DNA from 2 places in the Lactobacillus sp. ESL0791 genome. Region 2 is predicted to be linked to the other one. Evidence: riboswitches for the same ligand, from Rfam matches in the RefSeq annotation. Region 2 holds a riboswitch; the other holds the start of a gene.
What was found. Region 2 has a riboswitch for FMN ahead of ribD (bifunctional diaminohydroxyphosphoribosylaminopyrimidine deaminase/5-amino-6-(5-phosphoribosylamino)uracil reductase RibD). Riboswitches for the same ligand answer to the same signal wherever they lie in the genome.
Positions count from the first base shown of each region.

Region 1: it holds a riboswitch for FMN, as region 2 does, so the genes downstream of both, PT285_RS05595 (ECF transporter S component) here and ribD (bifunctional diaminohydroxyphosphoribosylaminopyrimidine deaminase/5-amino-6-(5-phosphoribosylamino)uracil reductase RibD) in region 2, are expected to answer to the same signal.

Region 1 covers NZ_JAQTHU010000001.1:1,105,401-1,121,436, reverse strand. Annotated here, with positions in the region: gene der (ribosome biogenesis GTPase Der) at 1-24, opposite strand, end outside; gene rpsA (30S ribosomal protein S1) at 80-1,288, opposite strand; gene cmk ((d)CMP kinase) at 1,360-2,034, opposite strand; gene PT285_RS05600 (LysM peptidoglycan-binding domain-containing protein) at 2,082-2,549, opposite strand; gene PT285_RS05595 (ECF transporter S component) at 2,749-3,423, opposite strand; FMN riboswitch at 3,507-3,622, opposite strand; gene PT285_RS05590 (pseudouridine synthase) at 3,652-4,371, opposite strand; gene scpB (SMC-Scp complex subunit ScpB) at 4,371-4,979, opposite strand; gene PT285_RS05580 (ScpA family protein) at 4,969-5,706, opposite strand; gene PT285_RS05575 (reductase) at 5,696-6,052, opposite strand; gene xerD (site-specific tyrosine recombinase XerD) at 6,061-6,960, opposite strand; gene PT285_RS05565 (S1 RNA-binding domain-containing protein) at 6,953-7,834, opposite strand; gene pyk (pyruvate kinase) at 7,948-9,717, opposite strand; gene pfkA (6-phosphofructokinase) at 9,752-10,711, opposite strand; gene PT285_RS05550 (DNA polymerase III subunit alpha) at 10,869-14,000, opposite strand; gene PT285_RS05545 (DUF2929 family protein) at 14,104-14,310, shown strand; gene PT285_RS05540 (bifunctional UDP-sugar hydrolase/5'-nucleotidase) at 14,353-15,909, opposite strand; gene rpmF (50S ribosomal protein L32) at 15,952-16,036, opposite strand, start outside.
Region 2 covers NZ_JAQTHU010000001.1:394,735-410,770, forward strand. Annotated here, with positions in the region: gene PT285_RS01950 (FAD-binding protein) at 1-1,492, shown strand, start outside; gene PT285_RS01955 (LysR family transcriptional regulator) at 1,571-2,458, opposite strand; gene PT285_RS01960 (FAD-dependent oxidoreductase) at 2,577-4,397, shown strand; gene PT285_RS01965 (FAD-dependent oxidoreductase) at 4,511-5,977, opposite strand; gene PT285_RS01970 (LysR family transcriptional regulator) at 6,095-6,994, shown strand; FMN riboswitch at 7,124-7,259, shown strand; gene ribD (bifunctional diaminohydroxyphosphoribosylaminopyrimidine deaminase/5-amino-6-(5-phosphoribosylamino)uracil reductase RibD) at 7,403-8,449, shown strand; gene PT285_RS01980 (riboflavin synthase) at 8,450-9,058, shown strand; gene ribA (GTP cyclohydrolase II) at 9,079-10,305, shown strand; gene ribH (6,7-dimethyl-8-ribityllumazine synthase) at 10,308-10,778, shown strand; gene PT285_RS01995 (hypothetical protein) at 10,933-11,568, shown strand; gene PT285_RS02000 (hypothetical protein) at 11,672-12,217, shown strand; gene ptcA (putrescine carbamoyltransferase) at 12,552-13,589, shown strand; gene PT285_RS02010 (APC family permease) at 13,608-14,966, shown strand; gene aguA (agmatine deiminase) at 14,969-16,036, shown strand, end outside.

The DNA of each region.
Region 1 (16,036 bases), 710 kb from region 2:
AATTGCTACCACTGGCAACACCATTTTTCAGCCTCCTTTAAAAATAAAAAAAGACCGACAGAGTCGGCCTTTTTATAAATTACTGACGATCTTTTAATTGATCACCAATAAGATCACCTAATGCAAAACCATTATCATCGTTATTCATATATTTGCTATTAACTGAGTTGCGATTATTACGTGAACGATGAGGACGAGAGCCTTCGTTATCTGAATTATTTGGTTCAGCAGCCTTCATTGACAACGAGATCCGTTTATCACCCGGATCAATGTTCAAGACCTTAACCTTAACGGTTTGTCCCACCTTCAAAACATCACTCGGCTTATCAACATGCTTATATGAAATTTCAGATACATGAACCAAGCCTTGAATACCATCTGCTACTTCAACGAAAGCACCAAAGTTAGTCAGTGACTTGACTTCGCCTTCAAAAATGTCGCCTTCGTGCAAATCAGAGGTAGCCTGCTCAAATGGGGATGGCTCAGTTTGCTTGATTGAAAGTGAGATGCGGTTACGTTCATCATCAATTCCAATTACCTTAACCTTAACATCTTGACCAGGTTTCAAAACATCACCTGGTTTATCGATGTGCTTGTATGAGATTTCTGAAATGTGAACCAAACCATCAACGCCACCAACATCAACGAAAGCACCAAAATTGGTTAAACGAGAAACCTTGCCTTGAATCACATCACCAACAACTAATTGTGATGCAACCTTATCAAAGGCTTCTTCGCGTTCCTCTTCAATTAAATCCTTGTGTGAAAGAATTAACCTATTCTTGCTAGGATCAATTTCAGTAATCTTAAGTTTCATTGTTTTGCCAATATAAGGTTTAAGATCTGAAACATAGCGGTTAGAAATTAACGAAGCCGGTAAAAATCCTCTTGTCCCAACATCTACTAGTAAACCACCACGAACTGATGAGGTTACTTTACCTTCAATGGTATTGCCTGCTTCAAAGTCCTTTTGAAGCTCATCATAAGCTTCTCTTTCCTTTAAGCGCGTTACGGAGAAGAAAAATTCACCATTTTCCTTGTCACCGCCAGCCTTTTTCAATACCAAAGCTTTAAACTTGTCGCCAGGCTTAACAAGCTCACGTAAATCAGCGTTGCGATCCTGAGTATATTCACGACGTGGAATAATACCTTCAACACCGGCATTAACAACACCGACATCAATTTGACCATCTTCAACGTCTAATACTTCAACGTCGACAATGTCTCCGACCTCAACCCCTTGCATTTCTTTCAATGCATCTAAAAATTGATTACTGTTTTCTGACATATTTACCTCCCAATATCATATTCTAATTTTAAATGAAAGTTGGATTTTTTTCTACTGTTTTCACATCTTTTTTATAGTTTTTTTTGACTTTTTTTTATTTCTGCCAAAATTTCTTCCACTACCTGCGAAATTGTCATGTTCGTTGTGTCAATTTCCACTGCATCTGCTGCTTTTTTCAACGGCGAAACTTCCCGGTGTGAATCTTTGTAATCCCGTTCGGCGATATCCTGTTCAATCTGTTCAACCGTTTTATCCGACTTGATTCCGCGCTGCTGAAGATCAAGAAAACGCCTTTTTGCACGTGAATGAGCGGAGGCAACCAAAAAAATCTTTACCTCAGCATGAGGTAAAACCGTTGTCCCAATATCCCGGCCATCCATGACCACGCTAACTTGACCAGCCATTTTTCTCTGCAGATTAACCATTTTTTGCCGTACACCTGCTAACGCCGAGACCTGTGAGACATTAGCGGAAATTTCCGGCAGCCGAATTTCTTGGGAGACATTTTTGCTGCCGATAAAAATATCTTGTTGACCAGCAACCGTTCTAAAGGTGATCTCATTGCTATCAAGTGCCTGTAAAATCCCCGGCTCATCGCCATAATCCAAATGAGTATCACGTGCGATTAAGGTACATGCACGATACATTGCCCCCGTGTCAATATAAATAAAAGATAATTTTTGCGCAATAATCTTTGCGACCGTACTTTTCCCTGCTGAAGCAGGACCATCAATTGCTACTTGCATTACATTAAAAAAGGGGGCCTATCATTCCCCTACTCCTTTTCTAAAAATTATTTTAACTTGAGTGTCTCACCGGCGTTAACCTGAGATGAAGCATCAATATTATTCAGTTGAGCCAATTCATTGACGGTCATATGAAATTTTGCAGCAATTCCAATCATCGTATCGCCGGATTGAACCACATAGTAAGCTTTACGCTTTGAAGCCTTTTTGCTGGTCTTCTTATTTGACTTGGCAACCTGTGCAGCCTTAGTTTTTTTGCCGGCGATCTTTTTTGAATGGGTAGCCAATTTGTTTTTCGACTTAGCTTTTTTAGCAATCTGTGGCTCTGCAACCTGTCCAGCTTTCTTTCCTTCAGCCGCAAAATGATGAACGACCGGAATAAGTGCTACAAGAATGATTATTAAAAAAGCAATCTTTATTCCCCAATGATGAGAAGAATTAGATTTATTTTTGGATACTCTAGACTCAAGCGGCCGCTTATAATGTTGATACGGCCCTTCATGCTTTTGGTTCAACTTTTCAATACCTCCATCTCCACTTCGCTTCATTTTAGCATATTTAAATAAATGATTACACAGAAAAAGTGTTACTTATTTTTTAACAGTCAGGATTTTAGGTATCTTCATCTGTTTAGAATTTAAAAAGGCCACAAAAAAACTGCAGCAGATTTTTTATCCATCACCTGCTACAGCTAATTATATTGTATTTTTATTTTTAAAAGTGTTTTTCAACAAATGGTTTGATGCTTTTCAAAACCGTCTCGAATAGGATATAAACGACAACGCCATTGATTGCCCCTTTAACAAGGTTAAACGGTACAATAAAACTAAAGATATAAGTTCCCATTGACGGGATGTGCAGCAACTTAGCTAAGTAAACTTTTTCTGTAAAGTTTAGTAAGCCAGGATAGCTGTGAATTGCCGGCGCATTAGGAATCGAAGTTACAGCGTACATTGGCGTTAAAACTAAAGCATTTAGAGTTGCCAGCACAACGGTCATTGCCAAAATTCCGATGATTATTCCCAGAAGTGGGTATAAGTGCTTCTTAGCAGTAGTCGCATCTTTCTTGATATTCTTGGTCATAAAATAAAATGGAAAAGCAAACGAAATTGAAGCCAAAAATGCAGCAACTTGACCAACAATACTTGGTAAAGCAAAGCCGTGATAAATCAAGTGCAGCGCCATCCGAATAAGGGCAATAAAGGCACCAGGCCCGGCGCCAAAGAGAAAAGTCCCGATTGCAATGATTACGTCAGAAAAATCAAATTTCAAGAAGCTGGTAATTGGCAGCGGAATTTCAAATAACATTATTACAAAGGCCAACGCACCAAGCAACGCATAGGCAATGATATTAGCTAACTTTAGTGAATGCTTTTTATTTTCAGTCAAAATAAACTTACCTCCAAAATAAATCAGTCTGTTGCTCCAGCAACAGACTGATAAAAAGTAAGTATTGTCTTTTCTTTTAGTTAGTCTGTCTTCTTTCATCTAGACTCTTACTATCGGTATCTCAAAAGACTTCCACCACTTGCGTGGGTCGTGGACTTGCACCACCGGTCGGGATTTACACCCTGCCATGAAGACAACAAACTTAATATTCAATTAACAGCTATAATGTTAATCTACTTGTTTCAATCTGTCAACCTCTGCATGTGATAATTCACGGTATTGACCAGATGTAAGTGAATGCAGATCCAAAAAGGAGTAACGCTCACGTGCCAATTTTTCAACGCGGTGATTAACCGCCTTAAACATTTCTTTTACTTGGTGATAATGGCCCTCATGAATCGTTAGCTGAACGATTTGGGTATTTTTGGCCTTATCCGAGCGGATAATCTTAACCTTGGCCGGTGCGGTTTTATAGTGATCAATTTCAACACCATGAGTTAATTTGTTTATTTCTTCCGGCAGCAGATGACCACTGATTTTAGCAACATAGACCTTTGCTACCTTGTTCTTAGGGTGCATCAGCAAATTAGCCAGTTCACCGTCATTTGTCATTAACAATAAGCCTGAAGTGTCGTAGTCAAGGCGGCCAATCGGATATAAACGGTAAGGAATATCTGCAAAATAGTCAACGACCGTTTTCCGACCCTTATCATCACTTGCCGTTGAAACAACGCCGCGGGGCTTATAAAATAAAAAAGTGTGCAGACTCGCGCGTTCAATCGGTTCATCATCAACCGTAATATTACTGAAAGAATCTACTTTGGTCCCCAATTTTGTAATAACCTGACCATCTACACGGACACGTCCGGCTACAATCATCTTTTCTGCCTTGCGCCGCGAAGCAATTCCTGCTTCCGCAATCACCTTTTGCAAACGTTCTAACGCCATTACTTTTCTCCTTTTTCTAACTGTCCAAGATTTTTATCAGCCTGGCCCTTTGCGGCAAAGAGATCTACTTCACCCTCGGCATCAAAACTGTCATCTTCAAAATCTTCAATGAGCGGTAAATCTGCTAAACTATGATAACCAAAATATTGCAGAAAATAATTTGTTGTCACATATAAATTGGGGTGCCCAGGTGCTTCCTTTTTACCGTTAATCTCTACTAATCCGCGCCACACAAGCGTCTGAAGCGCACCTGAAGAATTAACGCCGCGGATTTCATCAATTTCAACCCGGGTAATGGGCTGCTTGTAGGCAATGATCGCTAAAATTTCTAAAGCTGACTGACTCAAATTTTTGGTCAGGTCCTTTTGAAAATAACTTTCAATCACCTTGCTTACCTTAGGACTGGTTGCAAGCTGATAATGATCATTAATATGCAGCAGCTGCAGGCCAGCATCATTATTACTTGTCAATTTCTCCGCTAAATTTTTGGTTAATTCCCGCAGCGCCGCCTGGCTAATCTGCAAAAGGCTGCATAAACTTGCCGTATCGATTCCATTATCACCGGCAACGTATAGCAAAGCCTCTAATTCTGCCATTTTAGTTGCCATTGGGCTCAATTCCCTTCAAAATCAAATCGCCAAATTCTCGCGCCTGAGTTACCCGAATTTTATTATTTTTACACAATTCTAACATCGCTAAAAATAAACCGATAAAATTGCCTACCGTCTTAAATTTTTCCGCACACTTAAAAAAACTCACACTTTGTTTCCCTTTTACTTGTTCTTCCAGATACGCACACATTTGCTTAACCGGTGTTGCCGCAACGTCAATTGCGGCAACTTCAGGCTGACGCAGTTTTAGCCGCTGCATGACGACAATAAATGTATTCGCTAGTTCAGTTGGCGTAATTTGCCCCAGCGGCAGCGGCTGCACTTTTTTTCCTGTCGGAACACTCATTTCCTTGGAAACACTAATAGGTACTTCCTGGTTACGCTTTTTAAAATAAACCGAAATCTTTTTGAAGACGGAATACTGCACAAGCTGCTGGACCAATTCCTCCCGCGGATCTTCTGCTTGCTCGTCGGCATCAATAAAATCATTTTGCGGCAGTAAATACTGCGACTTAATTCGCAGCAGGGTTGACGACATCACAAAATATTCTCCGGCTACCTGTAAATTAAGCCGCTGCATCTGGTCCAAATAATCCAAATATTGTTCCGTAATCTGGGCAATCGGAATATCATAAATGTCAATTTTTTGCGACTTGATTAAATGCAAAAGCAAATCAAGCGGCCCTTCAAAATTTGGCAGCTCTAAAGTTAAACTAGTACTCATCTTTTTTAATAAAGCGCAGTAAGTATGTGTATTCTGGAACTGCCGTCACTTTTTTCTTAGGGTAATCACTCGCTAACTCCCGAACTGCTGCCGCTTTCGCCGCATCATTGCGGTAACCCGGCGCCATCGAAATATAACGAATCACAATAAAACGGTCGTTATCTTGGGTGCCAATTACCCCCACACAATTACCTTTCTCATTACTATAAAGATAAAGCTGAAATTCCGGACTTTCCCGGTTCAACTTTATTTCATCCTTCAGATTTGTTAAATTTTTAAAATCCGGCAAATACGATAATAATCCCATTGCCGTTTTTTCTCGATCATTTTTACATTCAGTTAGCATCATTTCACCTAGGCACGCGGATGTGCCTTTTTATATACCTGCAAAATATGTTTTTGGGACAAATTAGTATAAATCTGGGTTGTACTGATATCAGAATGACCCAAAATTTCTTGAACAACCCGTAAATCAGCACCGTTTTCCAGTAAATGTGTGGCAAAAGTGTGGCGCAGGGTATGCGGCGTCACGTCCTTTTCAATACCCGCCAATTTGCAGTAACGCTTAATAATCTGCCAAACTGCCTGTCTTGTTAGGGCACCGCCACGGCTGTTGAGAAAAACAAACTCACTATTTTTACCGCTTTTAAGCAGCAAAGGTTGGCGGACTTTTTCTTCGTAGCTGCTGATCCATGACAAGGCAACATCACTAATCGGAATTAAGCGTTCTTTAGAGCCTTTACCCAAAACTTTTACTAATCGCAGATCTTCATGTAAATCTTTAAGCTTTAAATTAATCGCTTCGCTAACCCTGATTCCGGTCGCATACATCGTTTCGAGCAGTGCCCGGTCTCGCAGCCCCAGCTTTTTGTTAGTATCTGGCTGTTCGAGCAAGCAATTAATCTCGTCTTGACTAAGCGCAACGGGCAAGCGGTGCTCCTTTTTGGGGGGATCAATTTCAAGCATTGGATTTAATTTCTGAATGTTTTGCCGAGCCAGCCACTGGTAAAATTTGCGTAAGCTTGAAATCATCCGGCTAAGCGAACTAGTGGCTTTATTTAAATCGCGTTGTTCCGCCAAAAAGGCATCAATATCAGTTGCCTTGGTCGGCCAAGAGGTCAGCCCCTCTTTTTTTAAAAAAGCGAAAAATTCTTCTAGATCCTGCCGGTAAGCGGTAATCGTATTTTGGCTAAGGCCGCGTTCTACTTGACTGAAACGAAGATAATCTTCAATTTGTTCCTCTAACTTATTCATTTTCATCAGGATCTTTAACTAACGTAATCGTGCCCGCAATTTTATCTTCGCTAATATACTTGTCCTTGAGCAAATGTCCCAACGCACGTTTAAAGGCAGACTTAGAAACACCAAAGTAATTTTTGATTTCCTGTGCGTCTGACTTGTCATAAAACGGTAAGGTTTTATTCTGCTTGCGGCGCAGACTCATCAAAATCATTTGGGCATCATCATCAATTTCCTCAAACGCCCGCGGCAGACTGCTCAGATTCAACCGGCCATACTGACTAATGCCGACTACCCGCGCTTTTAACTGCTCTCCCAGGCGTAGCGGCCGCGCCATTTGTGATTCATGAATAAAACCCAGGTAATAGTCCTTAGTGATAACAAATGCTCCGATGTCGCGGCTGGCATATACGGTGACGAAAGTATCTTTATTTTTCATGTCATCGGGAAAACTACTTGCCAGCTGGTCAAAAATATTTTCATCCGCTAATTTTGCCCAAATTCGGTCACGTTCGTCAGTTTCAATTCGCACTAGCAGCTGATCATCCTTTCGCGGCCATTTTTCCATCGCAAAGGGCAAATCATCAAGCGAAACAACAATATCCTTATTAGTGAGGCCAATATCAACAAACACCCCTAAATTAGCTTTGACATCTGTCACTTTACCCCAGCCATATTGATCTTGCTGTGCAAACGGCCAAAATTGGGTTAATTCTCGCTTATGCTGTTGGTCCTCATAAATAAAACCCTCGACTTGAGCACCGATTTGCGGAACTTCTTCCTGCGTGATTTCCTGCTTTTTTAATTCATAAGTAACCCCATCTATCTGAACAAAATAAGAATGTTCATTTTGGTCAATTACTTTTCCTTTTTCAACTGTTCCCAGCATCTTTTCTCCTATTTTACATATTCTGTCTTCTTTAGTATAAGAGAAAATTACCAAAAATAAAATAGCCAGCACTTAAACTGACTATTTTAAATTGCAAATTTTATTTATTAAAATTAAAGATTGGCTACTTCACCTTGGTAAATTGCACCGCGACGCGCGTCAACGGTAATCGTAATACCACTGGCAATCTTTTCAGTTGCATCAGTAACACCAACAACAACCGGAATTCCAAGTGACAAGCCAACAACAGCTGCATGTGAAGTCAAACCAGAAGCCTCAACAACTAACCCGGAAGCCTTCTTGATTGCAGGCATGTAATCAGGATCGGTTATTCTAGAAACTAAAATGTCGCCTTCTTTAATCTTGCTGTTAGCCTCTTCAGCACTGTTTGCAACAACAGTCTTGCCGATAACAGAACCATTGCCGACACCTAAGCCTTGTGCAAGCTTATTCCCAATGATTTGCAGCTTCATCAGATTAGTTGTACCTGAATCGCCAACCGGAACACCAGCAACGACAATTACTAGGTCTCCATCTTTAACGTAACCATTTTCTTTGGCAACCTTAGCTGCCAAATCAAACATATCATCAGTTGAGTCCGGCTTTTCCGTTAGCATCGGTTGAACTCCCCAAGTAATGCCAAGAGAATGTTGCACTTTTTCATCAAAAGTCAAAGCTAAAATGTCAGCATTAGGACGATATTTAGAAATCATTCTTGCCGTATAGCCAGAGTTAGTTGCGGTGATAATTGTCTTCACACCCAATTCTTGAGCAGTTCGAACAACAGACTCCCCAATTGCTTCGGTAACATTTGAGCCCTTATATTCTTCAAATCTTTGCAGTGCCAGCGTGTTGCGCTTCAGCAGCTCTTGCTCTGTTCTTTCATCAATTTCAGCCATTGCCTGAACGGCCTTAACTGGATAAAGTCCATTAGCTGATTCACCCGAAAGCATCGTTGCGTCAGTACCATCGAGAACAGCATTGGCAACATCGGAAACCTCGGCACGGGTTGGACGCGGATTCTCCTGCATTGAGTCAAGCATCTGCGTAGCAGTAATTACTGGTTTACCCAAAGCATTTGCCCGCTTGATCAAATCCTTTTGAACAAACGGAACATCAATAAACGGAATTTCTACACCCATGTCACCACGAGCGACCATTAACCCATCAGAAACCTGCAAAATTTCGTCAGCGTTGTCGATTCCTTCTTGTGATTCAATTTTTGGATAAATTTTAACATAGTCGCAACCAGCATCTTCACACAATTTACGGATATCTAAGATATCTTGCGCTTTACGGGCAAATGAGGCGGTAATGAAGTTAATTCCGTGCTTTAAGCCAAATTTAATATCATCTGTATCTTTTTCAGTAATTCCCGGAAGGCGAATCTCAACACCAGGGGCATTTACACCCTTCTTTGAGCCAATGATTCCAGTGTTCTGTGCTTCACAAACCAATTCTTTGTTGGCATCATCTTTTGCTTTAATTAGTAAGTCAACCAAACCATCATCAATTAACACATGACCACCAATACGTGTATCGTCAAACAAGCCAGGATAGGTAACATGAATCTTATTCTTGTTGCCTGCCTTAGAATCATCCATTGAAACGCGGATCTCGTCTCCTGTGTTGATTGTGAACTTGCCGCCTTCTTGATCAGTGGTTCTGATTTCAGCACCCTTGGTATCGAGGTCAATCCCTAATACTAGACCAGTTTCTTTTTCAACTTGCCGAACCATCTTCATCCGTGAGAGATGTTCTGCGTGATCACCATGTGAAAAATTAAACCGAAATACATTTGCACCAGCCTTTGCTAAAGCAGTAATCGTTTCAATATCATTTGAAGCGGGCCCTAAGGTACTAACAATCTTTGTCTTTTTCATTATCTAAAAAAATCCTCTCCGAAGTTTGACCAACTTATTTAGTCATTTCTTCATTTATATCCAACAGCGAAAAATCACTGTGATGCTTCTCATCAAAAAGATCCAAAATATCATGCGTTGTAAGCTTACCGTTTTCCACACCGACAGCTAAACCGCCTTTACCGTCAAGGAGTAAGTCCACTGCATAATGTCCCATCTTGGTTGCATTTACACGATCCACAACAGTCGGCGAACCGCCGCGCTGCATGTGACCAAGAACATTTGCACGGGCATCAAAGTCGCCATATTTTAAAAGTTCAGTTCTAAAATCAGCAGCATCCATTACACCCTCTGCCAGTATTACGATACCATTATCCTTACCATTAGCAAAGTTACGCTTCAAAGTTTTAGCAATTTCTTTAATATCGTAAGAATGCTCAGGAATGACAATCGCATCTGCACCAGTAGCTAAACCGACACGAATTGCAATGTCGCCGCATTCACGGCCCATAACATTAACAACGAATACACGGTGATGACTGCTAGCAGTATCACGAATTCGATCAATTGCATCCATCGCGGTCGTACAAGCGGAATCATAACCAATCGTATACTCCGTGTATGGAATATCATTATCGATCGTCCCCGGCAAACCAATTGAATTAATACCAAGCCGTGTCAGCGCCAAAGCACCATGATAAGAACCATCGCCGCCAATTACAATAATAGCATCAATATCATTCTTTTTAAGCTCAGCCACAGCCTTTTCCTGCACTTCTTTTTGTGCAAATTCAGGATAACGGGCACTGTAAAGAAAAGTGCCACCCAAATTTATTTTATGATCAACATCTTCAGCCGTAAGCGGAACAAAGTCTCCCGTAACTAATCCGGCAAAACCATAACGAATGCCCACAACACCCAAGCCGTGGTGAATAGCCGTCTTCGTCACAGCCCTAATTGCTGCGTTCATGCCTGGGGCATCGCCGCCACTAGTTAAAACACCAATCCGTTTCATTAACTCACCTCATTAAGATTATTTGTGTATCTTCTCACATCATTTAGATTTTAACATTTTTTGCGCGCAAATTGTTAAAAAAACTAACTTAATTTTTTGATTTTACAGGCATTTTGAATGATAACGGTAACAATCCATCAAAGCCTTTTTTATTAATTTATCCTTCCTTATTCTTAAAATTTACTTCACGTAAATTGGTCATAATATATTGCTTTTTACTATTATCAAAGCGATCACTACCGGCTTTTAATCCAATTAAGTAAATATTGCCTTCTTTTAAAAAGCTATGTACCTTATCATAAACCGCTGGGAAAATGACAATTTCCTCTTTACTGGTTGAATCTGCAAAACTTGTAAACGCCATTGTCGTCCCTTTTTTTGTCCTAACCAGCTTCAGACTCATCAACTTGCCCACACTAATGCCAGAATCTCCAATTTCGAATTGATTAAGCGGTTTAGCAGCAAATTTTTTCGCGTACTTTTGGACAGCAATCAGCGGGTTAGCAGTTGTGGCAAAGCCTAAAACTTGCTCTTCCATTTCCGCCTTAGCCGACGGGGTCGGTGCTTCGGCTTCCTTTATTGGTACGCCGCCTAAGCTTTCTGACAAAGAAATGTTTTGGCCCGTTAATTTAACATTTTCAACTAAATCCTGACAGTTTAACAGCAATTTATTGCGGTTGTTGTCAATCTGATCAAAGCAACCAGCCATAATCAGCAACTTGATTGCGTCAGTCTGCAAATATTTTGGATTAATTTTTCTTAAAAAATCAAGCAGCGACTTAATCGGCTTTTTTAGTGCCACAATTTCGTGCAAGAAGTCATTCCGCAAACCCTTAATTGCCCGCAAGCCGACCAAGATTTTTTTATTATTGACGGTGAAATCATACGCACTTTTATTGATGTCCGGTGCTAAAATTCGCACATTGGCCGCTTGTGCCCGCATAATATATCCTTGAGCTTTTACCTTATTTGAGCCGGTTGAATTAAGCATTGCCGTATAAAATTCGGCCGGAAAATGAACTTTTAAATAAGCCAGCCAAAAGGCAATTTCGGTGTAGGCAACAGCGTGGGACCGATTAAAACCGTAATTAGCAAACTGCTCAATATAGTTATAAACACGTTCACCCACGGCGCGCGGGTGCCCCTTCTTGACCGTGCCTGCAATAAACTTATCCCTTTCCTGATCAATCACATCCTGCTTTTTCTTGGACATTGCCCGCCGCAATATATCGGCCTCGCCTAAAGAAAAGCCAGCCAAAACCTGGGCCGTTTGCATTACCTGCTCTTGGTAAACCAGAATTCCGTAAGTGGGAGCAAGAATGGTTTTCAAGCTGGGGTCGGGATAAGTCACCGGTTCTTTGCCGCGTTTACGCGCGACAAACGAATCAATATTTTGCATTGGGCCTGGCCGGTAGAGCGCATTAACCGCCACCAAGTCTTCAAAGTTGTCCGGGTGAAGCGATTTTAAAACTCGTCTTATTCCGGCAGACTCAAACTGAAAGACCGCTTCGGTATCGCCTGCTTGAAACAATGCTAAAGTTTTCGGATCATCCAAAGGAATTTTATTTGGATCAATATTTATTCCTTGTTTTCTGATTGCTGTTAGTGTATCACCCAAAATCGTCAAGTTGCGCAAACCCAAAAAATCAATTTTCAATAATCCAAGTGCTTCAACATACTTCTTGGTTTGCTGGGTCACGGGAATTCCTAATTGACCTGACTGCAGACCGGAAATCTCCGCAATTGAATTATCACTGATCACCAGTCCCGCGGCATGGATCGAATAATGCCGTGGCAGGCCCTCTAATCCGCGCGCCGTTTGAAACAACAACTTATTTTGCTCACTTGCACCAACCAAGATGCGCATTTCCCGCGAATCTTTATAGGCATCATTTAGGCTGATTTTAGTTTTAGAAAAAGGAACAGCATTGGCCCACTTATTCAATTCAACAACTGGCAGTCCAAAAACCCGACCGGTGTCGCGCAAGGCCTGTTTAGCGGCCAACGTGCCAAAGGTTAAAATTTGTGCGGCATGATCCATGCCATATTTCTGGTACATGTACTTGATGACATCATCACGTCGATTATCCGGAATATCCAGATCAATATCGGGCATTTCGTGCCTCGCGGGGTTCAAAAAACGCTCAAACAGCAGATGATACTTCAAAGGATCGACTTCAGTAATTCGCAAGGCGTAAGAAACAAGCGAGCCGCAGGCGGACCCTCGCCCCGGTCCGGTAGTAATTCCTACCCGGTGACAGTAATTGATGACATCCCAAACAATTAAAAAGTAATCGTCAAAGCCCATTTGGTCGATTACACCCAATTCATAATCCAGCTGCTTTTGATATTTTTCAGGAACTGCTCGACCGGCAAAACGCTCAGTCAAGCCCTTGTTGGTTAAGTAGGTAAGATATTCTTTTGATGACGGAAACTCATCTTGACGATATTTGGGCAGAACCGGTGCTTGAAAGACAACTTCGGCATTGCACTCCGCGGCAATTTTCCACGTGTTTGTGACCGCTGAATCTAATCCCAAATTATGGTAGCGTTCATTAACTTCCGTTGCCGAATTCAAAAAATGTGAACCCTTTTGTTTGGCTAGTTCAATCGTATCTTCCAGCTTAGTCCCAGCTTTGATTGCCAATAAGGTGCGACGCAAAAACTGCTCCTGCGGCTTTAAATACTGTGTATCTTCAACGGCAACTAATGGTAAGTCGAACTGCTTAGCCAAAGCTTGAATATAGTCAAGATAATTTTGCTGCTGCTTAGAGGCATAAACCCCGAGGTAGAAGGAACTAGACGACGGCAGCAATTCCTTTAGTTTTCTAATAAAATCATTGCACAGTTCCTCGTTTTGCTCTTGCAGAGCTAACAACTCACTGTGTGAATTAGCAGACGTAATCATGACCAGGTCACCTAAATACTTGGTCAGTTCGTCCAACGTTAACACTTTTTGCTTTTCGCCATTCTCCGTTAGTAAGTTAATTGCACTGGATAAACGTAAAATATTGTGGTAACCGGCATTATTTTTTGCAAGAACAATCAGATCATACTGATTAGTGCTGTCAACCAAACCGTTAACACGTACCTGCATTCCTAGCAGCGGTTTGATTCCCACTTCTTTGGACAGCTCAAAAAAATTAACCAAACCGTAGGTCACATTGATATCAGTCAAGCCAACAGCTTCATAACCCAGCTGTTTGGCCGTAACCAATAAATCTTTAACCTTAGTTGGACTTTCTAGCAATGAAAAAGAACTGATATTTTGAATTGCAGCAACTTTCATTTCATAACCGCCTTTCTGTAATAAGTATAGCAAACCAGCTGTTTTTAGTTTGAAAAAAAGACCAGACTTTGTTAGAATGCTTCATATGAAAGAGGGAATTGCCATGGGGCGCTATCTTGTAACTATTTGTTGGAGCATCGTCTATATGCTGATTATCGGCTTTATTGCTGCTCCGTTAACCCACAACGTCTTCAGCGTTGTTGAGGCCTTAATTATCGGTGCTATTTTCGGTTTATTATTTGCGATAATCATTCCGACAATTACCGCACACGCAGTTAAAGATAAAAGCAAATACAGTAAACTTAAGTAAATTTAAAAAACTGCTTTGAGAAAACTTTCTCAGAGCAGTTTTTTAATAAAAGTGATAATTGCTGACATCATCAACATTAACCAGACCGGAGGTCAAATATTCCTGAAACATCTGAATGTAGTCTTTATCAAGCGTAAATTCTATCTTGTCCTTGCTGTATTCAGGATAAAAGCCACCGCCCATTGCCCGGTAATTATTAACCGCTAAGTGATATACCTGGTCAGCGACAATCTCTTCACCGTGAAAAGTTAAAGAAGTTAAGCGGCGGCCGACCGGCCGTGAAATATTCGCTTGGTAATTAATCGGATAAAATAGATCAAAGTTAAACAGAAGCGAGTGCGGCCGAATGTACTTATCCGCAAAAGCTACTTTACCGGCTTGATCTTTTGTTAAAAACGCCAGACTGTGCTCAATAACGTGCCGCAGTTCCCTACCCGTGACTCTTACACAGCATAGCTGATTGGAGTACGGGTAATTGAGGATCAGATCGCGCATCGTAACTTGCTTGTCAAAGCCATGCGCTGTTTCACTCATTAACGCCGTTGCCGAAATGTCTGCCTTGGTAAAATAAAGCTGCATCTGCTGAAGCAGATTAATAAAGGGCGACCCGTGGAGGCGTGCCGCAGTCGCATTCTTAATTTTGGCAGGCTTATCTAAGATAGCAATTGGCCGGTCGAGCCAGACTTGTGTTTCCCATTCTAGGTCTTTACAAGCATGCAAAACTTCAGAATCGGGATTAACTTCTCGGGTGTCTATTAACCGCGTTGTCATCGCTGAAATTTTTTTAGTTTTATCATCTATGTCTAAAACCACTTCAGCAACCGTTTCACCACGGTATCCGGACTGTACAATCGCTGTTCCTTTATCCACCAAACTTATCCGTTGATGCTGGTGACCAGTGAGCAACATATCAATTCCAGGTACCTCTTTTAAAATACGATATGCTTCATTTTCACCATTATGCGGCTGTGTCGCTCTTCCCGTTGCTGGGTCACTTTCAAAGCCGCCATGATAAACAACTGCCAACACATCAACCTGCGACCGCAATTTTTGGGCAACTGCTTTCACCTGTTCATACGCAGAAACAAACTTCAGGCCAGCAAGCTTTTCCTTGCTTTCCCAATTGGGAACATACTGCGTTGTGCAGCCAATAAGACCAACTTTAACTCCTCTTTTCTCAATTATTTTAAACGGTGCTAGATCAAAAGCAGGTAAATTTGTTCTTTCAGCTACAATATTAGCATTAATAAAAGAATCATTGGCATAAGCCAAACATTGCTTTAAGTAGTCCGTGCCGAAGTCAAAATCATGGTTACCCAAAACACGGGCATCGTAGCCCACACAATTATAAATATTCGCATAACGCACAAGGTTATCTTGACTGTTCTCGTGAACATAGGCAGCTAACGGTGAACCTTGGAGAAAATCACCGGCATCCGTGACAATCACATTTTCTGTGCCATATTTTTCCCGTTCCTGTTTAATGACAGAATTCACCCTGCTCAAACTAAAAGGAGCTTGATAATTGTTTTTTATTTGATAATCCGTCGGCAGCACATAGCCGTGAAGATCACTTGTATGCAAAAAAACTAACTTCATAAATTTCTCCACAAAAAAAGACACCGCAGTGGGTGCCCTTAGTTAATTATTGTCGCTGCTTGTTTCATTAACAACTTGACGACCTTTATAATAACCTTTAGGTGAAACGCGGTGACTTAAACGGTAT
Region 2 (16,036 bases):
TCTTGGCGTAAAGCCGTGTAGCCTGCGGGAATATTTACCACAAATGCAGAGTGGATATTGGGAATATCCAGAATATGATGGTGTTAAGTCTTATGATTTTACCACTGTTCATAAGGGACTATTTGATGCTGCCTTGTGGCAAAACCTCAAACAGCAGGTGGTTGATCGACAGGATAAAATTGCGGTTTTATATAATACACCTGCTAAGGAATTGATTCAGGATGTTACTTCTAAGGCAATTGTCGGTGTTGTCATTGAGCGTGACCATGAACTGCTCAAGATTGAAGCTAGGAATGGTGTGGTGCTTGCTACTGGTGGTTTTGAAAATAATCAACAGATGATTGAAGACTATTTAGGAGCTAAGAAACTTGCGCCAGTAGGCACTATGTATAATAAGGGTGCTGGAGTCAAGATGGCTCAAGAAGTTGGCGCCGATATGTGGCACATGCATAATTTTGAATCTGTTGGTTTGTTTCATGGAATGGCTTTTGCTGTTGAAGATGGTAAACGCGGTCGACTACTAGTTGGACCGCAAAATGTTGTTGCTTCAAATGGCAGCTCGTTTGTGATTGGTGATGATGGAACCAGGTACTTTAATGAGGCTGAGGAAAATCGTCACGGTCATATTAAGAACCACGGTCAGTGGAAGGTGCCGATGAACCAGGAACATCCGTATCTGATTTTTGATGAGGTAAAGAAAAAGGAACTTGATAGCGATGAGCTCATCGGTCAATATGCTCCTTATACAGAAAATATTATTAAAGCTGATTCCGTTGAAGAATTGGCTGGTAAGATTAAGGTTGATCCGGCCGTTTTACGGGAAACCTTCGATACCTTTAATCAGGCAGCCGCTGCCAAGAATGATGCTGAATTTCATCGTGATCCAACAACGCTCAGAGCGTTTGTTGCTGGCCCAATTTATGCAGTAAAAATGGAGCAAGGAATGCTTAATACTCAAGGTGGTCCGAGAAGAAATGCGCAAGCTGAAGTTTTGGATGTTAAAGGGCAAGCAATTCCGCACCTGTATTCTGCTGGTGAACTTGGTGGCATTTGCGCTAACCAGTACCAAGGCGGTGGCAACTTGGCCGAGTGCTTGATCTTCGGTAAAATTGCTGGTGAAAATGCAGCTAAAGTTAAGAATGATCAGGTTACAGTTGATGCAGAGACAGCGGTTAAACCACAAGTTTCCTTAGCTTCAGATATCAAAAAAGACAATTTTGCAACTGGTAAGAATCAGTATATTGGTAAGTCAAATACTGGGATGGGCGACGAGATTGTTGTCCGAGTAACTGTTGACGATCAGAAAAATTTGCAAAACGTCGAGGTTTTGAAACAAGCCGAATCCGATGATTACGGTTTGAAAGCCATTAAGGAATTACCTGATGAAATGGTTGCCAAGAATACGTACGATGTTGACGCGGTTTCGGGTGCGTCCAGCACAACGCGTGGGTTGAAAGATGCAGTTAAAGATGCACTAGATAAGATAAAATAAGTAATAGTTTAGAATAAGATAGCATGCTAAAAAGCCCGCAGCAGATGATTGCTGAGGGCCTTTAGTGTAGAAGAAAGGTTAAATAAAGTACTTCATGACGAAGGGAATAAATTCTTTGATAGTGGGGTTAATACTATTTTTTAAAAACGACAGGCCATAAACATAAGGATATTCATTTGGATATTCTAATGGGATGACTTTAAAATCAGGTGAATCTTTAACGCTGGCTAAATCCACCATCATAGCAATGCCGAGGTTGCCTTTGACAAAGGTGTGGCACAGCAATACCGAATCAGAATATAGGTAATGAGCGTTGGGACATTCTTCCTTAATCAGCTGTTGGAGCTTGAATTGTCGCGGCGGGCAGATATTGGCATTAAAGAAAATCATTGTCTCATTTTCTAAGTCGGAAATCTTTAGGGATTTGCGGTCAGCAAGTCGATTATCATTAGGCACAATACAGGCAAATTGCCCTTTAATCAGCGGAATGAAGTTAATATTTTGTGAATTGATAATATCCTGCATTGAGAAAATAATATCGCATTGCTGGCTTAATAAATGTTGTTTTAAAACATTGTGATCAAAATTTTCCAAATATAGGCGGGAAGTGGGGTGCAGCCTATTAAATTGGTTAATTAATTCGGGAAATTTTTTGATTTCGTAGTAGGTACTGGTGTAGCCGATTGCTAAGGCTGAAAATTCTTTTTCTTCCGCTGTTCGCGCACTTTCAATTGTTGAATCTAATTTGACGAGAATTGACTGGACGTTGTCATGTAAAATTTTACCGCCATCCGTCAGCTCTACAGTGCGCTTGCTGCGGTTAAATAATTTAAAGCCTAGATCTTGTTCTAATTTATTGATGGCGTGAGTTACTGCCGGCTGGGTTAAATTAACATTTTTGGCAGTTTGTGAAAAATTCAACGTCTCTGCAAGATTAAGAAACAGTCTTAAGTATTCAGTATTCATAGCTTTTCTCCATTATTAATAAAGCTTTTTTATTAATAATAATACAGTTTCATTTCACTGTTTGCAATTTACGTGATATTTTTAACATATAATAAAAATAGACAAGGAGAATATTATAATGGAAAAATTGAAATCAGGTACATATAAAGTTACTGCAGCAGGTTATGAAAATAATACAACAAATTTGCAGGTTGAGATTGCCGATAATCAAATCAAAAAAATTACGACAAATAAGGAGATAGTTCCTAATAGTCTTGAGGATGCAGTGTTTTCACAAATCCCCCAAAAGATAATTTCAGAACAGTCTTTGGCTATAGATGTCTTAACCGGCGCTTCTTATTCAAGCAAGGGATTGATTGATGCGGTTGCGGATGTTATTAAGCAGGCTGGCGGTGATCCTAAGGAATTTAAGTATGGTGAAACCAACAGTTCAGCAAATACTGCAGAAACTGAACCAGCAAAAGCAGAAGAAGTTGAATATAAAAAATGGTGCAGTAAACCAGCTAAGATCGATCGGCAGATGGAGACAGATTTCTTAATTCTGGGAGCCGGAATTTCTGGGTTAGCAGCAGCCGTTCAGGCTGGTGAGCTTGGAATGAAGACAACGGTGGTTGAGAAGAACAGTTTTGTTGCTGGCAATGGCGGCGGCGTTGAAGGTATCTTCGGCATAAATACCGACATGCAAAAGGCCGTAGGGATTCATGCTGAAAAAGAAGAAATCATTGCTCGGGAACAGGAACTAGGCCAATATCGTGCTGATGGTTCTTTCTGGGTTGATTTGGTCAACAACTCTGCCGAGAATATCAATTGGCTGTTAAAACAGGGGGTTCAGCTGACCAAAGTTGATGATTACCACGGTACTTGTGCCTTCCCGACCTTTCACTGGTTTAAGGGCGGCTTTGCTTCGGAAGGTTATGTTCCTTATATGAAAAAACGGGCAGATGAGCTTGGCATTAATTTTGTTTTGAATTCTAGTGCCATTGGAATTATTTATGATGGTACAAAGGTAACCGGTGCCTATATCCGTGATGCTGATGGAACGATTACTCAGATAAATGCCAAAGCAACGCTGCTGGCTACTGGTGGTGTTGGTCATAACGCAGAATTGATCAGAAAACAGGGCTGGCAGACAGAGAACCTGCATTATTGTTCAATGCCAAGCAATACAGGTGACGGCTATATGATGGCGATGTCGCTGGGGGCAAAGGATATGCTTCTGGAATCGGCAGAATTTATGATGAATTATATTCAGGCGTTGCCGCACGAAGGGGTTCATTTGTATATCGATCCGATTAACGGCTTCATGTCGCTGCCTTCAGGTGGACCAGTTGTGTTTGTTAATCAAGATGGTGTCCGCCTGGTAAACGAGAATGTTAAGAAGTACAATCTGCTTTACCAACGGATGGCCATCAAGTCGACTAAGGTTACTTATGAGGTATTTAACCAAAAGATTTACGACATGATAACTAAAGGAATAGACGGTGCCGACAAGATTTTGGCCGAAGCCGTTAAAACAAACGATGGCAACTCGCTGTTCAAGGCAGATAAGATTGAGGACCTGGCTAAGACTGTTGGTCTGCCGGTCGCTGCTTTTACCGATACGATTAAGAAGTATAATTCGTATGCTGCTAATGGTAAGGATGAAGAATTCAACAAGGAAAAAGAGATGTTGGTAGCTTTAGATGAGGGTCCGTTCTATATTGCCCGGCTGGATCCGTCTAACCTGATTGGTGTCGGCGGGGTTGGCTCAAACCGTAATTTTGAAGTCATTCGGGAAGACTTTGCGAAAATTCCAGGTCTTTATGTATCGGGGATGGACAGCACGATGCAGTACCGTAATGTCTATACGATAACCTTGGGAGGCTCTGCGTGTGCGCATAACGTGAATTCGGGCCGGCACGCGGCAATGAATGCCCAGAAATATATTGCAGAACTTTAAAAAGTTGCCAGTAACTATTCTCACTAAAAAAGCCCGCAGCAGATGATTGCTGACGGACTTTTTATGTGGGAAAGATAATGAATAAACTAGTTTATTCCACTATGATTTTTCTTTTAATTTTGCTTGATGTACGCAACAGCATTCTTTGCAGAATTTCTGCCGGAATAAAAGGCATATCCTACACATGTACCTGGCATGTTCGGACCATAAGTGTCGCCTGTTAAACCGGAAGCATCATTGCCAGCTGCGTAAAGACCGGAAATTGCTTGACCATGATTGTCAAGAACTTCATTTTTAGTTGAGATATGAAGCCCACCCATTGTACAGAAGGCACCAACATTTAATTCAAATCCGTAAAATGGGCCTTTTTCTACTTTTACTAGGTATTGGGGATCTTTTCCAAAATCACCGTCAACGCCTACTGCGCAGAAATTATTATATTGCTCGATTGTTTGCTTAAATTTGTCCTCTGGAATGTGCATTTTGCTTGCAAGTTCACTTAATGAATCGGCTTTAAAAATATAAGGTTTATTTTCTTTTACTGCATCATTTAATTCATCTTGTAATTTGGTTAATTTTTCTCCGCGTCTGACGTAAACGCCAAGTCCCATAAAGTTACCTTTGTTAATCATTCTGTCGATGACAGCTTGGTCTAAGATGCTGTAAACCTTGTTTTGCGTATACAATGCATTCCCTGCATAGGAAAAGTTGTAGACAACTTCTTCATTTACAAATCGTTCGCCATTTTCATTTACCCACAGTAATGGTTGCTGACCTGCCGCAGTTTCCATGTGTGAAGCCATATACTTGAAAGATGGCTCATCTGGATCTTTTAAGTATCCACCGAAAAGCATTGCCATTCCGGTACTATATTTCTGGGCACCAACGTTCCAAGCCATTCGTAATCCGTCGCCTGTACCTTTTCCACAGCTGACAGGGATTAAGCGCGAGGTATCATAACTAGTTAGTTCTTCCATCATATCAGAATTATTTAGGTATCCACCTGTTGCTAAAATAACTGCTTTTGTTGCAATTGTTTGGGTTTCTTTTGTGGCCTGATTTTCTATTTGAATAGCAGTTATTTTTCCATTATCGTCTTTTCTCAATTCTGTTGCAGCAGTTGATTTGAGCACTTCAACACCTAATTTTTCGGCTTGCGGCAATAATGCCTTATGAATAACTGCATCCCCCATACCTTCATAAATGTGCCAGGTTGCTTCACCAGCCCCCATTGCTTGTACGCCCTCATACTTAACACCTTGGTCTTTCAGCCATTTAACAGTGTTGGCACTATCATCAACATATTTACGCCAAATTCTTGAATCTGCTTTGTACTTTGAATATTCAACTTCTTCGTTTAAAACATCGGTTCCAGATACTTTGATTCCCTGTTCTTTTTGCAAATATGAGTCAACGGCAAAAAGACCTTCAGTATAATTAGTACTACCACCGGTTGAGCGGCCTTTTTCTAATAATAAAACTTTTGCCCCGTTTTGTGCGGCTTCCAGAGCAGCAGATACTCCAGCGGCTCCAGTGCCGGCAACTACGATATCATATGCATTATATTTTGTTAGTGTCATAAAAATTACCTCCATTGATCACTTATTCACTATTGATTATAATAAATGTTAACGATAATTTGGACACTGAATTTTTTGGGTAGACGAACTTCTAGTTCGGGTAAAGAAAGATAAAAAATGAATATTGAATATTTAAAAACTTTCCTACAAGTTGTGCAATTTGGCAGCTTTGAGAAAGTTGCAAAAATAAATTATCAATCTCAACGAGCAATTTCGAAGCAAATTACACATTTGGAAAATGAACTTGGAATAAAATTGTTTGATCGCAGTAGTAATAAAATCTTTTTGACACCACAAGGTAGAGTTTTCTGTTCGTCGGCTCAGGATATTGTCAATACTTTTAATGATGCAATCGCAGATTTGCACTATTTAGATGATAAAGAAGAAAAAATCTTGCGGGTAGGATATTTTTCAGCATTTGAGGGAAAAATTGTTCAAAAATCGCTTTATTCATTAATGAATGCCGAACCACAACTGAATATTGTAATACATGAAGAAAGTAATGAACGCCTAATGCAGAATGTGATTAATGGCAACTTGGATATTGTGTTTTCTATTAATTATGGCAAAACTTGTGTATCAGCAAACTCTAATTTAAGTGATAAGGTGGTTTATTGCGATCATATGGTTATGGGAATTAGCAAACTCAATCCATTAAGCCGACAAGATGTGTTGATGCCTGAGATGCTAAAAGATATACCGATTATTTATTATTGTCCAGAAAATTCAACTTTTTTATTAGAGTGCTTTCTTGCTAGTTTAGTCACAATTCCTGATCATCAAGAAATTAAACGTGTCTCTAGTACCGAACAAATGCACATGCTTGTGGCTTTAAATAAGGCAATTGCTTTCTATCCTTCTGGATTGATTAGCAGGGATGAAATGGCTATGGATTCCGAAGTGAAGTACTGTGAATTTTGTGATAATGATTCTCAGCGTTATGAAGTTGTGGCAGTTTATAAGAAAGACAATAAAAAAATGCTAAAGGAATTAATTGGCATACTTAATAAAACATAATGCTCGGTTAGAAAACCTAACTTTTCTGCTCCACTTAGATTATAAACGCGGCATCACTGGATCCTATGCATTTTTAATTTCGTTATTGACACATGATTCTTTGAGTATTATTATGTCTTTAATTGAATACGATTTCTTCGGGGCAGGGTGTAAATCCCTACCGACGGTAACAATTTTCTAATTGGAGTCCGTGACCCGCTTGCAAGCGGTGGATCTAGTGCAAGTCTAGAACCGACAGTTAAAGTCTGGATGGGAGAAGAAAAGAAATAAAAATTGATTTTTGACTCATGTCGCTAATCTTGGTTGTTTTAACTTTGATTGTTTGACTCGGACAAATCTATTTGGTTAATTATTTAGCGCCTCGCTTCTCAGCGAGGCGTTTTTTTGTGTATAGGAGTGATAATTGCAGTGCAAGAAAAAGATTTTATGCAAATTGCGGCGAATGAGGCACTTAAGGCACAGGGGATGACATGGACTAATCCGCTAGTTGGCGCAGTAATCGTTAAAAACAATCGGGTTTTGGCGACAGGTTACCATCACCAATATGGTCATGAACACGCTGAGGTTAATGCCTTGAGTCATTTGCCGCAGCCAGAGTTAGCCCAGGGCGCGACTTTATACGTTACGCTTGAGCCCTGTTGCCATTTTGGCAAGCAGCCGCCGTGCACCCAGCGCATAGTGGCTTCTGGGATTAAGAAAGTAGTGGTTGGCCAAGTTGATCCCCACAAAATTGTAGCGGGCAAAGGCTTGCATTATTTAGAGGATCATGGCGTAGCAACGGAAGTGATTGGTGGCACCGATTATTTGAATCCTGCCTATAACTTTTTCTACCGTAACGGGCGCCCTTGGGTAACTTTGAAATATGCGATGTCGCTTGATGGCAAGATTAATTGCGCGGGCAATGAGCGGACCTTGTTAACGGGACCGGAAGCGCAGTTTGATGCGCAAAAGCTGCGCTGCTGTCAGCATGCGATTTTAATTGGTGCCCGTACGCTCAGAATTGATGATCCTGAATTGACCGTGCGCATTAAAAATTTAGCTATCCCACCGATCCGCATAGTTGTGACCCATGATGTGCAGAAGATTAATTGGCAGAGCCGCTTATTTTCTGAGCCAGGTGAGATTTGGCTGCTGAGTGAAACCGATGCTACAACATCATTACCGAAGAATGTTCATGTTTTTGTGAAAAAGCAGTGGACGCCGCAAGCAATTTTGCAGCTTTTAGCTAGCAAAGACTTACAAGCACTATTAGTTGAAGGCGGCAGCAATCTGCAGGCACAATTTGTCCAAAGCAAGTTAGCGGATGAAGTAGTGACTTATCTTGCCCCGCAGATCTTGGGCGGAACCGCTTTGCCAGCCGTTAAAGGCCCGGGCTTAAATGAAAAGCTGCAGTATGAACTGGTTGATGTCAGGCGCTTAGGCAATGATGTGCGCTTGAAAGCGAGGAGAAAATAATTGTTTACAGGAATAATTCAGGGAACAGGAAAAATAACTAATTTAGCAGTAACGCAAAATCATGCGCTGCTAGAAATTAATTCAAAGAAAATGGCGCAAAAGAATCTACCACTGGGTTCCAGTATCGCCGTCAACGGTATTTGTTTAACGGTAACCAAGTGGAGCGGTGAAAATTTTACTGTTGATGTCATGCCGGAAACTATGCGGCGCACTAATTTAGGTAGTTTAGCCAAGGGGGCAACGGTTAACTTAGAACCTTCGGTGACACTCGGAAGCACGTTAGATGGCCATCTGGTTGCGGGTCATATCGATACAACAGCCGAGCTGATTAAACGTACAGAAACGGAAAATTCAATTGAATTGCGCTTTCGCGTTCCCCATAAGTATGAACCGTACATTGTAGAAAAGGGTTCGATTGCGATTGATGGTATTAGTCTGACCGTGACAATGGCCGAAAATGATGTTTTTGGCGTTAGCTTAATCCCGTTTACGATTGCTAATACGACCTTGGCCCATTACCAAATTGGCGACCATGCTAATATCGAAACCGATATGATTGGCAAATATGTAGTTAAACAGTGTCAAGCTTGGAACTTGGCCGTAAAGTAGTTTTAGAGGAAAAATACAAAATGGAAGACCAATTAAACGAAAAAATGCAAGCAATTTTAGAGCACATGAGACAAGGCGGGCTGGTAATTGTGGCTGATTCACCGCAGCGTGAATCGGAGGGCGACATGATCGGCTTAGCTGAAAAAGTTACCCCAGAAGCGGTTAACACAATGATCTCCAAAGCTCGGGGCCTTTTGTGTGTGCCGATGAGTAAAGAATATGCGGACCGGTTGCAGTTAAAGCCAATCCGCACGGGTTCAAATGATACCTTTGGCACGGCCTTTACTTTGAGTGTCGATGTTACAACTACGACAACGGGGATTTCGGCTTTTGATCGGGCCAAAACAATTAAGAAATTGGCCGACCCCAACAGTCAGTGGGATGACTTTTATCACCCCGGCCATGTTTTCCCGCTGGTTGCTAAAGAGGGCGGCGTGTTGGAACGGACAGGTCATACCGAAGCTGCTTTGGATCTAGCGCGCTTAGCTGGCGTTGCCCCCGTTGGCTTTATTTGCGAATGCATCAAAAAAGATGGCACGATGGCCCGGCGCAAGGACTTGAAAGCTTTAGCCGAAGGGATGGAGATTCCGTATTTGACGATTGAAGAATTGATTGAGTACCGCAAGCGGCAAGAAAATAAAGATTTGCAACTTGAAGCAATTCCGCAAGTTGATTTTCCAACTAAATATGGTCATTTTCAGTTAGAAGGCTTTGTTGATCGCAAGCATTCGGACAAGCAACCAACTTTGTTGATTAGCAGAGGTGAAATTAAAAAGGATGCCCCGTTATTGCTACGGCTGCACAGTGAATGTTTGACCGGTGATACTTTTGGTTCAAAGCGCTGTGATTGTGGTGCCCAGCTTGCAAGTGCTTTGCAAAAAATTGAAGCGGAAGGTTCCGGTGCGGTTTTGTACCTGCGCCAAGAAGGACGCGGTATTGGTCTAGAAAATAAATTGCGGGCATATAAATTGCAAGATGAAGGCATGAATACGGTTGAAGCTAACCAGCATTTAGGTTTACCGGTTGACGCGCGCAAGTACAATATTGCAGCAGAAATCTTGCGGCAGAAAGGTGTTACCACGGTGCGCTTGATGACCAACAATCCTGATAAAGTTAAGCAACTGGAAAGTTATGGCATTAAGGTGAGCGAGCGGATTCCATTAGAGGTTGGCCTAACAAAAGAAAATAAGAACTATTTGACAACCAAAAAGCACGAAATGAATCATATTTTAACTGAGGTGAATTAACGATGAAAGAAATTAATGGAATTATTAATGGTCAGGGCAAAAAAATTGGCATTGTGGTTGCGGAATTTAACGATGTAGTTACCAGTAAGCTGTTAAACGGTGCGGTTACGCAGCTAAAAAAATCTGGAGTTGCTGAAGATGATATCACGGTTGCTCATGTTCCTGGCGCCTTGGAAATTGCCCGGACAATTAACCGGATGGCCGAAACGGGGAAGTTTGACGGCTTGATTGCTTTAGGTGCAGTTATTCGCGGCGAAACATCACACTTTACTTATGTCTGTCAAGGCACAACAAGAGAACTTGCTGCCGCTTCAGCCCAAGGCAAAGTTCCAGTAATGTTTGGCGTGCTGACGACCGAAACGGTGGCCCAAGCAACGGATCGTGCCGGTGGCAAATCCGGCAATAAAGGCGCTGAGTGTGCAACCGATATTTTGGAAATCTTAAGCGTAGAAGAGCAAATTAAGCAATTGTAAAAATCATAATTGCAGCACAGTTTGCAGGATTGGTAATTAGGATATCTGATTTATTTGCTTATATGTTTATTTTTCCTTAAAACGATTGTCTTTCTGGGAAATCGGTGTAATATTCAAGTTAAGTAAACTTTTTATATATGAGGAGGATAATAACATGAAGCAGAAAAATATTTTATCATTAATTGCAGCAGCTGCGCTTTCCTTAAGCGGGATTGCCGGTGTGGTAGCATTGCAAATACAACCAGTTCAGGCAGCAGCCGAAACGAAGACCGCTGCTGGCAAATATGGGCTAATCAAGCGCTATGTTTTACCAAAAAGCATTCGTGGCACCTGGTACAATCAGAATGCTGCACTCTCACCAATGAAAATTAGTACAAGTACGGTAACTTCAACGCGCAGTAAGGTTAAATATGCACACGTTTATGTTGTTGGCAAGGTACCAGGCACTGGCAAGTATCCGTGGCAAATGACTGGCAAATTGGACAAGCATTATACACACGCGATGCGGGCAGAAAAGCCACGCATGATGAATGGTTTCAAATGGATGGTGATTGGTCCGGTGGATGACAATGCGCATAACATGGGCATGGCCTATACTAGACATGCTGAAACAATTGATGGACAAAAGCTTCAGGTTTTGTTTGAAGCAAATTATTCTGGCAAAGTTTTCGCACAATATTTCACAACTAAAGAGCTTGCTGAAAAATACGGCAGTGAAAATTTTGCTGACATGACCTACTCCAAAGCCTTTGTGGGCACACAGATCACGCAAAACAAACCAGAGAAATAAGTTTTTTGCGACAGTCGATAGAAATCGTTAGGAGTAAATAGCTGCTTCGGTTATAATAACATTTGGAAAAAAGATAATAATTTTTATAGGAGAACAAACAATAATGAAGCGTAAAAAACTGATTACATTGCTTGGAGCTGCAGCTATTTCATTGAGTGCTGCTGTGGTCGGGGCTGCAATAAAGCAACCGACACCGGCACAGGCGGCAAGTAACAAGAAAAGTGTTAAGGATAAATCCTTCACTTTTGCTAAAACATGGCGCACGAAGTGGTATAGCACTTATTACTTAACACCTAGCCCAATGGAAATATACAAGACAGGCTTAAAATCACCGTGGACAGGTGAAAACGTAAAAACGGTGATGGGCGTTGTCCCAAAAACTGCTAAAACAATGGTCGTGACACCGAAGAAGATGCACGGTGATGATTGGCTCATTTTGACCCCAGCTGGTGCTAGGAATAATGCCGACACGCACGCGCTGACCTCAAAGCTTGAAAAACTTAACGGCAAGAAGCACCGGGTGATTTTTGAAGCTAACCCGGATAACGGCAAGGTGATTAACCAATTCTTTAAATCAGAAAAACTGGCTAAGAAGTATGGCAATCATCACTTCAAAGATATGACTTACAGCGAAATTAGCCCAAGATAAAAGAGTGTAATAAGCTTGGCAAACAATTTGTGAAATCATTTGTTTTTGCCTAAAGTCTTAGTGTAAATATTATGTATAAAAAAGCGTTAGACATCTCTAGCGCTTTTTTTGCTTGCATATTTTTATTGGATTTAGATAAATGATGATTGCATTTTTTAAATGTAACCTGTTTCACGAAAAGTAAAAAAAATCTTTTGTAGTGCTTTAATTTAATCAGTTGAAAAATCATTTCTAATTTGCAGGTTTGAGTATAATATTAAATCTGTGTTCGAACACAAATAAAGAATTAAATAAGCAAAATGAATTAAAAACACAAAATGAAAGGATGTTGACAGTGAAAAGAGATTTTATTGATACTAATACATACTCTAAAGATGAAATTCAGTTCTTAATTGATTTAGGAATTCAGATTAAAAATGATATTAAAAATGGTAATTATCCCCAGTTGCTGAAAAATAAAACTTTAGGCATGATTTTTGAAGAATCATCCACAAGAACCCGTGTTTCGTTTGAAACAGCTATGACTCAATTAGGTGGTCACGCAGAGTATTTAGCACCTGGACAAATTCATTTGGGCAGTTCAGAAGGCGAAACTTTAAGTGATACTGCGATAGTTTTGTCAAGGTTAGTAGATGTTTTGATGGCAAGGGTTGCTAAGCATTCAACTGTAGTCCAGCTGGCTGAAGCAGCGACTGTACCAGTTTTAAACGGGATGAGCGATTACAATCATCCAACGCAAGAAATAGGCGATATTATAACAATTTCTGAGCATTTACCATCTGGTAAAAAATTAAAAGACTGTAAGATTGTTTTCGTCGGTGATGCAACACAGGTATGTGTTTCAACAATGTTTATGGCTTCAAAGATGGGAATGGAATTTGTTCAATTTGGCCCTAAGGACTATCAAATTCCTGAAGAGAAATTGGCAATTGGTCGTGCAAATGCCAAAATTTCTGGTGGCAGCGTTAAAATTACGGATCAACCAGATGAAGCATTAAAAGACGCAGATTTTATTTATACAGATGTTTGGTATGGTCTATACGAAAATCCTCTATCATATGATGAGAGAATGAAAGTTTTCTATCCTAAATATCAAGTTAACGATAAATTAATGTCTCAGGCTTCATCGCATGCGAAGTTTATGCATTGTCTTCCAGCAAATCGTGGTGAAGAAGTTACGGATAGTGTTATTGACTCTCCTAACTCGATTGCTTGGGATGAAGCTGAAAACCGTTTAACAGCAATGAGATCTTTATTAGTATATTTGCTTGCGCCATCTATTAACTATTCTGAAAAAGAGCTTAATGAATTAAACGATCCAAGATTGAAGAATATGATCCTTAGCATCACAAGCAATGGCCTTAAGCTATAAATTCATAAAGGATGATGAATAATGAAAAAAAAGGGATTTCATTTATTTGACGCTGTTTTAATGTCAGTAGTTGTGATCATGGTTGTCGAATCCGTTGCACCAGCAGCAGCTATTGGACCATCACAATTTTTCTGGTGGATATTTTTACTAATATTTTTCTTCTTACCGTATGGTTTGATTTCTTCTGAACTAGGCACAGCTTATACAGGAGATGGTGGACTTTATGATTGGGTTAAAGAAGCTTTTGGCGTTCGTTGGGGAGGCAGACTGGCATGGCTGTATTGGATAAATTATCCAATTTGGATGTCAAGTCTAGCAGTTCTTTTTTCGCAAGTAATTGGCACCCTTCTTCATACTAATATGAATATTTGGGTTTCAATGATTATTCAACTAGCCTTTGTCTGGACTGTTGTAATTCTAGGCAACAAGCCAATTTCTGAAAGTAAATGGATATTGAATTTAGCAGCATTTGCCAAAATTTTTATTATCGTTGCTCTTTCAGTATTAGGTATTTATATTGCTGCAACTAAAGGCATCGCCAACGATCTGTCGTTTGGTAACTTATTACCTAAAGCAAATGTATCAAGTTTAAGCAATTTGTCAGTAATTATTTTTAATTTCTTAGGCTTTGAAGTTGTCGCTACAATGTCAGGCGATATGGATAATCCTAAAAAACAAATACCGCAAGCCATAGTTTACGGGGGAATTTTAATAGCATTACTGTATTTGTTATCTGCATTTGGCGTAGGTGTAGCAATTCCCGCTGATAAGTTGTCACCGTCTAGTGGTCTTTTGGATAGTTTTATCTTAATGATTGGTCACATGAATTGGTTCGTTATTTTAATTGGTATCTTCTTCCTTTACACTTTGGCTTCTGAAATGGTTTCTTGGGCTTTAGGTGTAAATGTTGTTGCCGAATATGCCGCTAAAGATGGGGCATTGCCAAAAATTTTTGGTCGTGAAGATAAAAATCATATGCCAGTAGGTGCTGGGTATTTAAATGGAATTGTGGCAAGTATTCTAGTTGTTATATCTCCGTTTATTCCCAATCAAGATATTTTTTGGGCTTTCTTCTCATTGAATGTTGTTGCTTTGCTATTGTCGTATTCAATGATGTTTCCAGCCTTTATAAAATTAAGAAAAACAGAACCTGATATTGCCAGACCGTTCAAGGTTCCTGGTAATAAGTTAGTAGTTAGTTTAATGACATGGATTCCAGAAATTCTGCTGATTATAACTATAATTTTAACAATCGTTCCTTTAAATGGAAGCAAAACAGAAATTTCTGGCAAAATGCCGATTTTAATTGGAACAATAATTACTATTTTAATTGGTGAAGTTATTGTTCAAGTTACGCAAAACAGAAAGGATATATAATTATGAAAACTTTAAATAGTACTCCAAAGAAAGATGGATTTAGAATGCCAGGTGAGTTTGAAGCTCACAAGGGAGTTTATATTTTATGGCCACAACGCCCAGATAACTGGCGTAATGGCGGTAAGCCAGCACAAAAAACTTTTGTTGAGGTTGCTAAGGCAATTTCACAGTTTGAGCATGTTACTGTTGGCGTTAATGATGATCAATATGATAACGCTTGTCAAATGCTTCCAAGTAACGTTGAAGTTGTTGAAATATCTAATAATGATTCTTGGATAAGAGATTGCGGTGCAACATTTGTAAAGAATGATAAGGGAACCCTGAGAGCAGTTGATTGGACTTTTAATGCTTGGGGCGGCTTAGTTGATGGTCTATATTTTCCTTGGGATAAAGATGATCGTGTTGCCCATAAAATGGCTGAGTTGGAACATGTCGACCGCTATCGCTTAAATGATTTTATCTTAGAAGGCGGTTCAATTCATGTTGATGGTGAAGGCACATTAATTGCTACTGAAGAGTGTCTACTTTCTAAAGGCAGGAATGCACAACTTTCAAAAGAGCAAATTGAAGAAATTTTGAAAGAATATTTGAATTTAGACAAAGTTATCTGGCTTAAGAGAGGCATTTATAACGATGAAACAAATGGTCACGTTGATAATATTGCCAATTTTGTTAAACCTGGTGAAGTTGTTTTAGCTTGGACGGATGATAAATCGGATCCGCAATACGAGATATCAAAAGAAAATTTGGATATTTTGGAGAATGCAACTGATGCCAAAGGACGTAAACTCAAGGTAGTTAAGCTTCATGTTCCAAGTCCAGTTTTGATTACAGAGGAAGAGAGTAAGGGTGTTGACGCTGTCGAAGGCACTTTGCCACGTCAAGAAGGCGATCGGTTGGCAGCAAGTTATGTGAACTATTACACCGCTAATGGTGGAATTGTATTTCCTACCTTTAATGATCCGATGGATAAAGAGGCTGAAAAAACGTTAGCTGAATTATATCCTGATAGAAAAATTGTTGGCGTTTCAGCACGTGAAATTCTATTAGGTGGCGGTAATATTCATTGT